Regions from separate parts of the Streptomyces sp. NPDC044002 genome, predicted to be linked through region 2. Evidence: riboswitches for the same ligand, from Rfam matches in the RefSeq annotation. Region 2 holds a riboswitch; each other region holds the start of a gene.
The links. Region 2 has a riboswitch for cobalamin ahead of AC07A6_RS10285 (prenyltransferase/squalene oxidase repeat-containing protein). Riboswitches for the same ligand answer to the same signal wherever they lie in the genome.
Positions count from the first base shown of each region.

Region 1 (3,555 bases), on a different contig from region 2:
CCTCAGGGGTCAACACCCCCCTCGCTCCTGGGAGGTCGGGCCGGCCCACGTGTTCACTGCCGAGCCCAAGCCGTGGGCCGAAGGCCTGTCCGAAGACTGAACCGCGGGCGCCCGCCCGGCCGGAGGTCCTCCCGCGGCCCGGCCGTCCTCCGGCAGAGGTCATTTCCACGGATCGAGGCACCCGCGGCACCGCCGATCGGTACATTGCGTGGTCCACGCAATCGCCGGGGAGGAAGCATGCTGACAGAGGCGCTGGCGGCGGTGGCCGCGTCGTGCGCTACCGCAGTGATCCAGGCTGCCGGGACCGACGCCTGGGCGGGTCTCCGGCACCGCCTGGCGGCCCTGATGGGCGACGGCGACGTCCAGCGGGCCGCCGCTGAACTGGAGCGGCTCGAACGGACGGCCCAGGTGATCGCCGACGCCCCGCCCGAACAGTCCGCCCGGATCCGCATCCTGCAGGAGGGGAGCTGGCAGGCACGCCTCGAAGACCTGCTGGAGTCCCGGGCGGGAGCGGCGCGGGAAGCGGTGGCCGAGGAGCTGCGCGGCATCGTCGCGTCCCTGAGCGAGGGCGGGGCCTCGACGCACAAGACCTGGAGCGGCGACGTCCGCCAGGTCGCCAAGGCGTCCGGCCAGGCGCGCGTGTACCAACTCGGCCAAGGCGAAATGAACATCTCGGGATCATGAACACGGAAGAATCGCGCAGCATCAGCGTCAACATTGAGGCGGCCGACGACAGCCGCGTCTACCAGGTCGCCCAGGGGAACATGTTCATCGGACGGGACCCCGTCGAGGTGACGGCCCGGAAGCTGGCGGCCCTGCCGGTCTCCAAGGCGGCCGAGATGCTCGGAGAGATGTCCGCGGAGGAGCGCGCCTCGGTCGTCGCGACCATGGAAACCGGTCCGGCGGCGGCACGGATGGCGCTCCTGGAATCGTCGGTGGCAGTGGACGTCCTGTTGTCCATCGACGAGCTGCTCGCCGTCGAACGGCTGCTGGCCATGGACGCGGTGAGCGCCCGGCGCCTTGCGCTGGCGGCACCGCAGACGTGGTGTACGGGGCTCTTTTCCAGACTGACGTTGGAACAGACGCTCCGACTGGTCGGAGAACTCGACGGAGGGGGGAAGTTCACCTTCCAGCTCGACGTCCTGGAGGGCTTCGCCACACGTCTCCCCACCGATGTCATGACCACCCTGCTGTCATCCGGCGGAATGCCGCCCGGGACGGCCGCACGCGTCCTGCGGGCAGTGACCGGCCAGGAGTTCGTCACCTGGCTGCTGATCGGCAATCCGAGCGCCCGGCTCGCGCTCCTCGACCACATGCCCCTCGAATTCCTCACGACCGCCGTCGTCGCCCTGTGGGAACCGCCGGAGGAACTGCGCCTCCTGTGTACGGCCAAGGGCGTCGGCCTGCCACAGGTCGCCGACGTCCTGAGCGCGCTGCGGCCGCACCGGCTGGTCGAGCTGGTCACCGGTTCCGACCTCGGATTCGGCGTCTACGAGGCGTTCTCGCCCGACACCCGGGTCGGTCTCCTCCGGTACATGGACGACCGGCGGCTGGCCGACCTCCTGCAGCGCTACGAGGAGGGGCCCCTCGTGGAACGCGTTTCCGGGATGCTGCTGGCGGACGAGTTCAGCGGCAGGGCCCATCACGTCCACCGCCATCTGGCGGCCGCACTCGTCGTGTCGACGATCGACGCCGACCACCTGCTGGAGTCCCTTCCGCGCCATCAAGCCGCCGCCGTCTGGGACTCCCGGTGGGCCCACGGCGTGGCCCGCACCCTCGAAACCTACGACGCCGACGCCGGGTACGGGGAACTGAAGCAGCTCCCGCAGATGCGGAAGGCGGAGGTCGTCTGGCACTTGTCCGCGGAGCTCCGGGCTCGGCTGCGGGACAGGGCGGACAACCTCTCCGACGACCAACTGCTCCGCGACGGGGGACGGCCGCTCTCCTGAGTCCGTCACCACCCCTTCCGGGCGTGACGACCGCATCTGGCAGACTTGGCCGGGTTGTCCCGGCGGTGCAGGACAGGAAACCGGTGTGAATCCGGTGCGGTCCCGCCACTGTGACCGGCCGCCGCGTGCGCGTGGGGGCCGGGAGTCAGACACTGACGCACCGCCTCTTCACTTCGACCGGGGACGAGGATCCCCCGGAGAGGCCTCACCATGTCGCGTGTCCGCGCCGCCGTGCGCTCCTTCCTGCCCTTCGCCCTTGTCGTGCCGCTCGCCGCCTGCGGCGGGCCGTCCGGGGCCGAGGGGCCCGGAGCCGGGGCGCAGGCCGCGCCCGGGTTCCCGTACACCGTCACCAACTGCGGTGTCAGCAGCACCTACCAGGCGCCGCCCGAGCGCGCCGTCACCATGAACCAGCACGCCACCGAGATCATGCTCGCCCTCGGACTCCAGGACCGGATGGCCGGCACCGCCTACCTCGACGACTCCGTGCTGCCCGCCTACCGGCCCGCCTACGACAGGATCAAGGTGCTGGCGAAGGAGTACCCGTCGAAGGAGGTGCTGCTCGGCGCCAACCCCGACTTCGTGTACGGAGGTTACGCCAGCGCCTTCGACAAGGGGCAGGGCCGGGACCGCGAAACGCTGGCCAAGGCAGGCATCGGAACCCGGCTGAGCGTGGAGTACTGCACCCAGGGACCGGTCGGGCTCCAACAGCTGAAGACCGAGATCACCGAGGTCGCCCGGACCTTCGGCGTGCCCGAGCGCGGCGAGGCGCTCGTGCGGGAGGAACAGCGGCGCGTCGACGCCGTCACCGCACGGGTCAAGGACCGGGCCCGGCCGTCGGTCTTCGTCTACGACTCCGGCGAGGCCTCCGCCTTCACCTCGGGAGGCAGCGGCATCGGCAACGAGATCGTCTCCCTCGCCGGGGGCGCGAACGTGTTCGCCGACCTCAAGGACACCTTCGGCGACGTGCCGTGGGAGAAGGTCATCGAGCGCGCGCCCGAGGTCGTCCTCATCTACGACTACGGCGGCACCACCGTGGAGGCCAAGAAGCAGCGCCTGTTGAACGACCCGGCGCTGGCGGAGGTTCCCGCCGTCAAGAACCGGCGGTTCGTGGTGCTGCCGCTCTCCTCCGCCGTGCTCGGCGTGCGCGTCGCCGACGCCGTCGAGTCCCTCGGCCGCCAGCTGCACCCCGACGCCCCGTGAGGCGCGGGCTCCCGCTGGTGCTGCTCACCGCCGCGCTCGCCGTCTCGATGGTGGCCGGGCTGGCCCTGGGGGCCGTACGGATCCCGCCCGGCCAGGTCCTCGACATCGTCCTCGGCGGGCCCGGCGCACGAGGGGCCTTCGCCTCCATCGTCTGGGACGTGCGGATGCCGCGCGTCCTGCTCGGAGCCGTCGTCGGGGCCGGGCTGGCCGTGGCCGGAGCCGTGCTCCAGGCCCTCGTGCGCAACCCGCTCGCCGACCCCTTCCTGCTCGGGGCCTCCTCCGGGGCCTCGACGGGGGCGGTGCTGGTCATCGTGTCCGGCGCGGGCGCTGCCGGAGCCGTGGGCGGGGCCGGGCTGCCGGCCGCCGCCTTCGCCGGGTCCATGGCCGCACTCGTCGCCGTCTACGC
Region 1 covers NZ_JBWKEZ010000002.1:259,939-263,493, reverse strand. Annotated here, with positions in the region: gene AC07A6_RS02740 (tetratricopeptide repeat protein) at 1-100, shown strand, start outside; gene AC07A6_RS02735 (hypothetical protein) at 238-684, shown strand; gene AC07A6_RS02730 (magnesium and cobalt transport protein CorA) at 681-1,949, shown strand; cobalamin riboswitch at 1,987-2,124, shown strand; gene AC07A6_RS02725 (ABC transporter substrate-binding protein) at 2,160-3,149, shown strand; gene AC07A6_RS02720 (FecCD family ABC transporter permease) at 3,146-3,555, shown strand, end outside.
Region 1: linked by a shared signal. The riboswitch ahead of AC07A6_RS02725 (ABC transporter substrate-binding protein) and the one ahead of AC07A6_RS10285 (prenyltransferase/squalene oxidase repeat-containing protein) in region 2 are both predicted to bind cobalamin.

Region 2 (3,555 bases):
CCGTGTGCGGGGCCCGGAGGGCACCGCGAGTCGGAGTACCCGGGGTGCGATGCGTACTGCTTCCCACTGTCATGGTCTGCAGCGCGAAGCCCCCACCCCGGGTCGGCGACCCCTGCCCGTTTCCTCACGGAGACGGGCAGGGGGACGGGCACGTGCGGCGGAGGGACCTCGGCTCAGACCCTCGTCCCTCTCAGGAAGAAGGCGTCATGCGCCAGTTCCCCGCCCGCCGCTCCGTGATCACCGCGGTCGCCCTCGGGCTCGCTCTCGCCGGCGCTCCGGCCGTGGCCGAGGCCGCCCCCCAGCCGAACACGAACGCGGCCGTCAAGGTCGGCCTGACCGTTCAGGGCCCCGACGGGCTGCTGTTCAAGGGCAAGATCAAGACCAAGGGCCACGACGTCACGACGGCCACGGGCGGCACCCACAAGTGCGACGGCACCAACGGCGGCGCCAACCCGTCCAAGGTCCCCACCCCGACCGCAGCGCTCGACGACGCGGCCCGCCTGAACTACTTCGCGTGGGACGGTACTTGGTACACGTCCTTCGACGACTTCTCCGTCGACACCATAAAGGACGTCAGCGGCGGCGGCTCCGCCTACTGGAGCATCGCCGTCAACGGCACCCCCACGCCGGTGGGCGGCTGCCAGTTCAAGCTCAATGCCGGCGATCAGGTGTCCTTCACCTGGACGTCCTTCTAGTCAGGAACCCCACCGCAGGGCGATGGTGTCGCCCAGGTTGACGACCTTGTCGCGGACGGCGCCGGCGAACGAGGACCCGTCCACGCTCACCTTCCACGTGCCGGAGCCGCTGTTGGCCTTGCCGTTGACGTCGGTGACGGTGCCGGTGCCGGACGAGGGCGTGACGCCGGTGACGCAACCGGACGGAGCGGCGGCGGTCACCGCCGCGTCGAGGACGTCGCCGAGCGTGGTGGTCGTACCGGTCGGCGTGAACGCCACCGAGCAGACCTTGAGGCTGCCGGCCCCGTCGTCGACCGTCAGCGCGAGCTTCGTCGCCGTACCGGCCGTGAAGGCGGACTGGGACACCCACTGCGGGGCGCCGGGGGTGACCGGGACGGGCGGGGCCGTGGTGAAGCCTCCGCCGGCCACGGCACGCAGCGCGTCGATGGAGGAGTAGGCCGAGGGCGCGGTGTCGGAGGGCTTGTACTTGAAGCCGCCCGCCGGGTTGTACTGATTGGCGATCAGAAAATCGATCGGGGTCTTGCCGCTGCCGGTGAGGAAAGCACCCGTCTGCGGGTTGAACCCGCAGGCGTTCAGTCCGGCGACGCCCCAGCCGTTGGAGCTGGTGTTGACCCCGTAGAGGGAGTTGAACGCGCCGCTACCGGAGACGAGCCTGCTCTTGAGGAAGTTCTTCGCCTGGACGACGTCGGCGTCGGTGTTCGGGACACCGGACACGCACAGGGCGGCCATGGCCGCACCGGTCATGTCGACGTCGCTCGCGGAGTTCAGGACGGTCGGGTTGCCCTCGGCCTTGTTGAAGGTCCAGCCGCCGTCCACGTGCTGGTTGGCACGGATGCGGGTGACCATCGAGTCGGTCAGCGCCTGCGGTACCCGGGCACCTCCGGCCTGGGTCTTGGCTCCGCCCAGCGAAAGGGCCGCGAAGACGGTGCCGTTGAAGTTCCCGGACGGGCCGAAGTAACCGGCCTCGGCCGTCTGCCAGTACGAGTAGATGTCGGCTATCAGATTGCGGGAGGCCGAGACGCGCGCCGGGTCGATACCGGCGGCGTAGGCGTTGAGCGTGCCGCGCTCGTAGTCGGTGACCACCGGGGAGGCCTGCGGCCAGCCCGCCGTCGACAGCAGGTTGCGGTAGACGGTGCGCGCGTTCTTCGTGGTGTCGCCGCCGGGGTAGACGTCGGCGACGGCCGTGCCGGCTGCCGCGAACGCACCGAACGCCCACTCGTTGGACAGGCCACTGCCCGCGTACGAACCATCGGCAGCCTGAAGGGACTTGAGATAGCTCACACCGTTCGTCCTGGACGTGGCGATCTGCGCGGGCGAGGAGGTCGCGGAGGCGGGCAGCGTGGTCAGGACGAGCGCGCCGAGCGCGGCGGGCGCCACGAACACGAGGCGGCGCGGGGTACGGATACGGGACATGGCCTGCTCCTGGAAATGAGGGACGCCGACCCGACCGCAGCTCTCGCAGGCGGGCAGCCCGGAGCTCGGTGGCGGCCGTCCGAACGCGTGGTACGGCTTGAGATGTGCCTCGCCAGATGGGCATTCGGGCTCGGTGACGGCCCCCTGCCGTCCCACACCGCTGCGCGTCAGCCCCGGATTCGCACCGGGTTCCCCCATGTGGCAGCCCAGGACGCTACCCGAGTGATCAAGGGTCTGCCAGCCGATGCGCGGTGGATCCGTCAGAGGGTTCTCGTGCCTTGCCGCGTGAGACGCAGACCACCTTGACGGTGTGTCAATCCGCGTGGTCCACTCCGACCGATAAGCACTCAGCTCCAGGGGAAGCCGGTCGAAATCCGGCGCTGACCCGCAACCGTAGGCCCGGCACCGCCGGGCGAGTCGGAATGCCTGGAGCCGGATTCTGCAGCGAGAAACGCCGTCGCGGACTACGGCGTGGTTCGAAACGGCTCCCCCGTGGCCCCACGGGCTGTGGAGCCCTTTGCCACGCACTGGTCCGCCCGGCTGACACGAGGGGCCGTGGTGGGGACCGCACAGCAAGCAGAGCGACACCCGGGAAGCAAGGGGCTGCTGTCGCTCGTATCGGCGGCGCTGCTGGCCTTCGCCGCGAGCGCGGCCTTCGCCGGCGCAGCGGCACCTGCCTCGGCCGACCCGATCGAGCGGTGCACGGCCACCACCGGGGCGATCGTCGCCGTGGACTTCGGCCCGTTCGGCGGCAAGGTGGAGAAGGGCTGCGACACCACCCCCACCACCGGCTACGAGCTGCTGCAGACCGCCGGGTTCACCATGACGGGCACCGTCCACGACGGGCCCGCCTTCCTCTGCCGCATCGGCAAGGGCACCGGCACCCAGTACCCGACCCCCGACAAGGAACCCTGCGTCCTCACGCCCCAGGCCACCGCCTACTGGTCGTACTGGACGGCCTCGCCCGGGCAGCGCAAGTGGTCCTACAGCCAGCAAGGGGCCATGGCCCGGAACCCGAAGCCGGGCGACGTGGAGGCCTGGGTGTACGGCGGCACGGACATCGCCGGCACCAAGGGCAGGCCGTCCTTCTCCCCGGACGACGTCCGCGGCTACTCCACCCCCGACCCCACCGTCCCGATGGCCCCGCCCCGGGTGCCGGCCGGACGCATCGACGTACCCGCGGCCGCCCGCTGGGTCACCGGGACGCTGACGGACGGGGAGCGCGTCGTCGACGAGGGCTCCACGGCCCCCAACCACTTCCTCTCCACGGAGGCCGTCTTCGCCCTCGCGGCGGCCGACCGCAAGAGCCCGGCGGCGAAGAAGACCGCCGATTTCCTCGCGACGCCCGCGCAGACGGACGCGTACGCCTACCCGGCCGGCAGGGACGGCATCCCGGACGCCACCGCCGCGGCCCGGCTCGCGCTGGTCGCCGAGGCCACCGGCAAGG
Region 2 covers NZ_JBWKEZ010000010.1:18,523-22,077, reverse strand. Annotated here, with positions in the region: gene AC07A6_RS10290 (DUF4430 domain-containing protein) at 207-695, shown strand; gene AC07A6_RS10285 (prenyltransferase/squalene oxidase repeat-containing protein) at 696-2,108, opposite strand; cobalamin riboswitch at 2,207-2,345, opposite strand; gene AC07A6_RS10280 (prenyltransferase/squalene oxidase repeat-containing protein) at 2,667-3,555, shown strand, end outside.

Region 3 (3,555 bases), 120 kb from region 2:
CGCAGGTCCGCGCGGGCCGCCCGCAGCTCGTCGGTCTGCGGGAAGGAACCGATCGTGGTGGTCGGCAGCAGCGGCAGGCCCAGGCGGGCCCGTTGGGCGGCGGTGCGCTCGGCATAGGGCTGGGAGCGGCGGCCGTCGGCGTCGGTGATCGCCCGGGTGCGGTCCCGTACGGCCGGGTCGTGGGTGAGGGCGGATGCGGCGCGGGAGGCCAGGTCGGCCCGGTTCGCCGCGAGTTCGGCGGTGATGGCGTCCGTGCCCTGGGCCAGGCCGCGGGCCAGGACGGAGATCTCCCGGGTCTTCTGGCGGGCGAAGGCGAGCCAGCGGCGGACCTGCGTGTCGATGTCCCGCTCGGCGGAGGCGTCGAGCGGGACGTGCAGCAGGGAGCAGGAGGCGGCGACGTCAACCCGGTCGGCGAGGCCGAGGAGGGTACCGAGGGTGGTCAGGGACCTCTGGTAGTCGTTGATCCAGATGTTGCGGCCGTTGACCACGCCCGCGACGAGGCGCTTGCCGGGCAGGCCGCCCACGGAGGCCAGGTCGTCGAGGTTGGCCGCGCCGCTGTCGGTGAAGTCGAGCCCGAGGCCCTCGACCGGGGAGGCCGCGAGGATCCGGAGGGCGTCACCGAGCCTGCCGAAGTACGAGGCGACCAGCAGCCTGGAGCGGTCGGTCAGGGCGCCGAGCTCTCGGTACGCGCGGGCGGCGGCGTTCAGCTCCGCCGGGGTGCGGTCCTGCACGAGCGCGGGCTCGTCGAGCTGGACCCATTCCGCTCCGGCGGCCCGCAGGGCGGCGAGGACCTCCGCGTAGACGGGCAGCAGCCGGTCCAGCAGGGTGATCGGCTGGAAGTCGGGGGCCACGCCCGGGGCCGGCTTGGCCAGCAGCAGGTAGGTGACCGGCCCGACGAGGACCGGGCGGGCCGTGTGTCCGAGCGCGAGGGCCTCCCGCAGTTCGGCGACCTGCTTGCCGGGGTCCGCGGTGAAGACGGTGTCCGGGCCCAGTTCGGGGACCAGGTAGTGGTAGTTGGTGTCGAACCACTTGGTCATTTCCAGCGGGGCGACGTCCTGGGTGCCGCGCGCCATGGCGAAGTAGCCGTCGAGCGCGTCGGCCGCGACGGCCTCGCGGTGCCGGGCGGGGACGGCGCCGACCATGACGCTGGTGTCGAGCACGTGGTCGTAGTACGAGAAGTCACCGGTCGGGATCTCGGTGATACCGGCCTCGGCCAGCTGCTGCCAGTTCGAACGGCGCAGGCCGGCTGCGGTCTCCCGGAGGGCTTCGGCGCTGACGCGGCCCTTCCAATAGCCCTCGACGGCCTTCTTCAGTTCGCGGCTCTGGCCCTGGCGGGGGTAGCCGTACACGGTGGCTCGTGCTGCCGCGGCTGCGGGCTTCGCTGTCACGGAACTCTCCTTCGCGAGATGTGTCCAGGAACGTCCCGGCAACGGGACGCGGACGCGAAGGGAACGCCAGAGCGTACGGACCGCGCTGCGGGAATGCAGCGGGCGCCGCTCGCTGTGCACGCCGACCCGCCCACGAGGTCACCGGGATGTCCGTACGCGGAACGGTCCGCGTACGGGCAGCGGGCAGGTCTTCGGACTCGCGGGCACGCCTGCCGGTCTCCCGGCGGGCACCTACTGGCCGTCGCTTCCCAGGACCGTTGTCCGGTCCCAGTGCGTATGACGGCGGTCGTTCCCGCTCACCGCTGCGGGGCAGTCCCGGATTCCCACCGGGTTCCCTCTTACGACGCATCCCGCCTGGCGGACGGGGCGAACCAGCTGCACCGGCCACCCTAGCCGACGCGGCGTCAGGGGCGGTGCAGCCGGGGGGCCAGGGCTGCCATCGCCGCCATCAGCGCCGGCAGCACCAGCATCGCCCACCGCAGGGTCGTCGCCTCCGCGAGGGCGCCGATGACCGGGGGGCCCGCGAGGAAGCCGACGTAGCCGACGGCCGAGACGGCGGCGATGGAGGAGCCGGTGTGCCCGGGCCGCAGGCCGGCCGCGTGGGCGAAGACGAGGGGGATGACCGCGGCCATGCCCAGGCCGAGCAGGGTGTACCCGACGAAGCCCGCCGTGGTCGTCGCGTCGAGGATCGGGATCAGGGCGCCGGTGCCCGCGACCACGGCGCACAGGAAGGTGAAGCGGGCCGTGCCGAGGCGGGCGCGCAGCCGGTCGGCGGTGAGGCGGCCGACGACCATGCCCGCGGAGAAGACGGCGTACCCGAGGCCCGCGGCGCCCGCGGAGGCTCCGGTCTCCTCCTTCAGGTAGACGGCGCCCCAGTCGTTGACGACCCCCTCCCCCATCAGGGCGCAGAACGCCACGAGCCCGGGGATCCACAGGCCCGGACCGGGCAGGGCCAGCAGGGGGCCGGTCCTGGACGGGCCGCCGGTCCGCGGCGGTTCGGGGGCGAGGGCCGTGGCCGCCGTCCCCGCGACCGCCAGCAGTACGAGGGCGGTCACCGTGAAGTGGGCCCGGATGCCGACGCCGGCGGAGGCCGCGAGGCCGCCCGCCGTGGCGCCGGCGATGCCGCCGAGGCTGAACATGGCGTGGAAGCCGCCGAGCACGGGGCGCCCGTAGGCACGTTCGACCAGGACGCCCTGGGTGTTCATCGCGACGTCGACGGCCGTGTTGCCGCAGGCGAACACGGCCAGGGCCACCGTCAGCACCGCGAGGTCCGGGACGAACGGCAGGCTCGCGAGCGCGCCCAGGTAGGCGGCCATGCCGGTGCACAGGACCCTGCGGCTGCCGTACCTGGCCACCAGGCCGCCGACCAGCGGCAGCCCCGCGAAGGCGCCGCCGCTCAGGCCGACGAGGGCCACGGCCAGTTCCCCGGCGGACAGGTCCAGCCGGCTCTGGACGCCGGGTACCCGGGACGCCCAGGTGGCGAAGGCCGCCCCGGTGACGAAGAAGACCGCGCAGACGGCCAGCCGCATCGTCCGCGGGCGCGGACTGCGGGCGCGGGCGGGCGGCGCCGTGCGTCCGGCCGCCGTCCCGGGCTCGGGCTCGTTGCGCATCTGCGTCCGTCCCCTTGTCGTTCGTGTCCTGTCCGTCCCGGCCCGTCAGTGCGCCGGGCCGGCCGTCCGCCGGGTCAGGTCGATCAGCGCGTCCCGCTCCTCGACGAGAACCTTGTACAGGACCTCGGCGTAACGGTGCATCGTCGTCGCGTCGTTGGGCGGGCCGAAGGAGCTGAGGCTCTGTCCGAGGACCAGGCGGCGCAGGCAGACCTCCTCGCTGACGGGGTACTGCGCCGGATCGTAGTGGTGGCCGGGGCGTGCGTGTCCGCAGCTCCAGGGGCAGCCGCGGCCGTAGCCGCGGAGCTCCTGGAACAGGGTCTGTCCGGGTACCGGCTGCGGCTGCCAGCGCGTGATGTGCAGGCCCTCGGCGTTCACCGCCCGGGCGAGGGCGTCGCGGAAGGCGGCGACGGGGAGGCCGTCGAGACCGAGCTCCTCGGGCACGACGAGCAGCGGGTAGAAGAAGTACACGTGCGTGCGGTCCTCGGGGACGGCGGGCGTGCGGATGCCGGGTACGCCGGCCAGGGCCCGCGTGAGGGCGGCCCCGTTGGCCTGCCGGA
Region 3 covers NZ_JBWKEZ010000010.1:135,009-138,563, reverse strand. Annotated here, with positions in the region: gene metE (5-methyltetrahydropteroyltriglutamate--homocysteine S-methyltransferase) at 1-1,388, opposite strand, end outside; cobalamin riboswitch at 1,566-1,766, opposite strand; gene AC07A6_RS10815 (MFS transporter) at 1,793-2,998, opposite strand; gene AC07A6_RS10810 (DegT/DnrJ/EryC1/StrS family aminotransferase) at 3,044-3,555, opposite strand, start outside.
Region 3: linked by a shared signal. The riboswitch ahead of metE (5-methyltetrahydropteroyltriglutamate--homocysteine S-methyltransferase) and the one ahead of AC07A6_RS10285 (prenyltransferase/squalene oxidase repeat-containing protein) in region 2 are both predicted to bind cobalamin.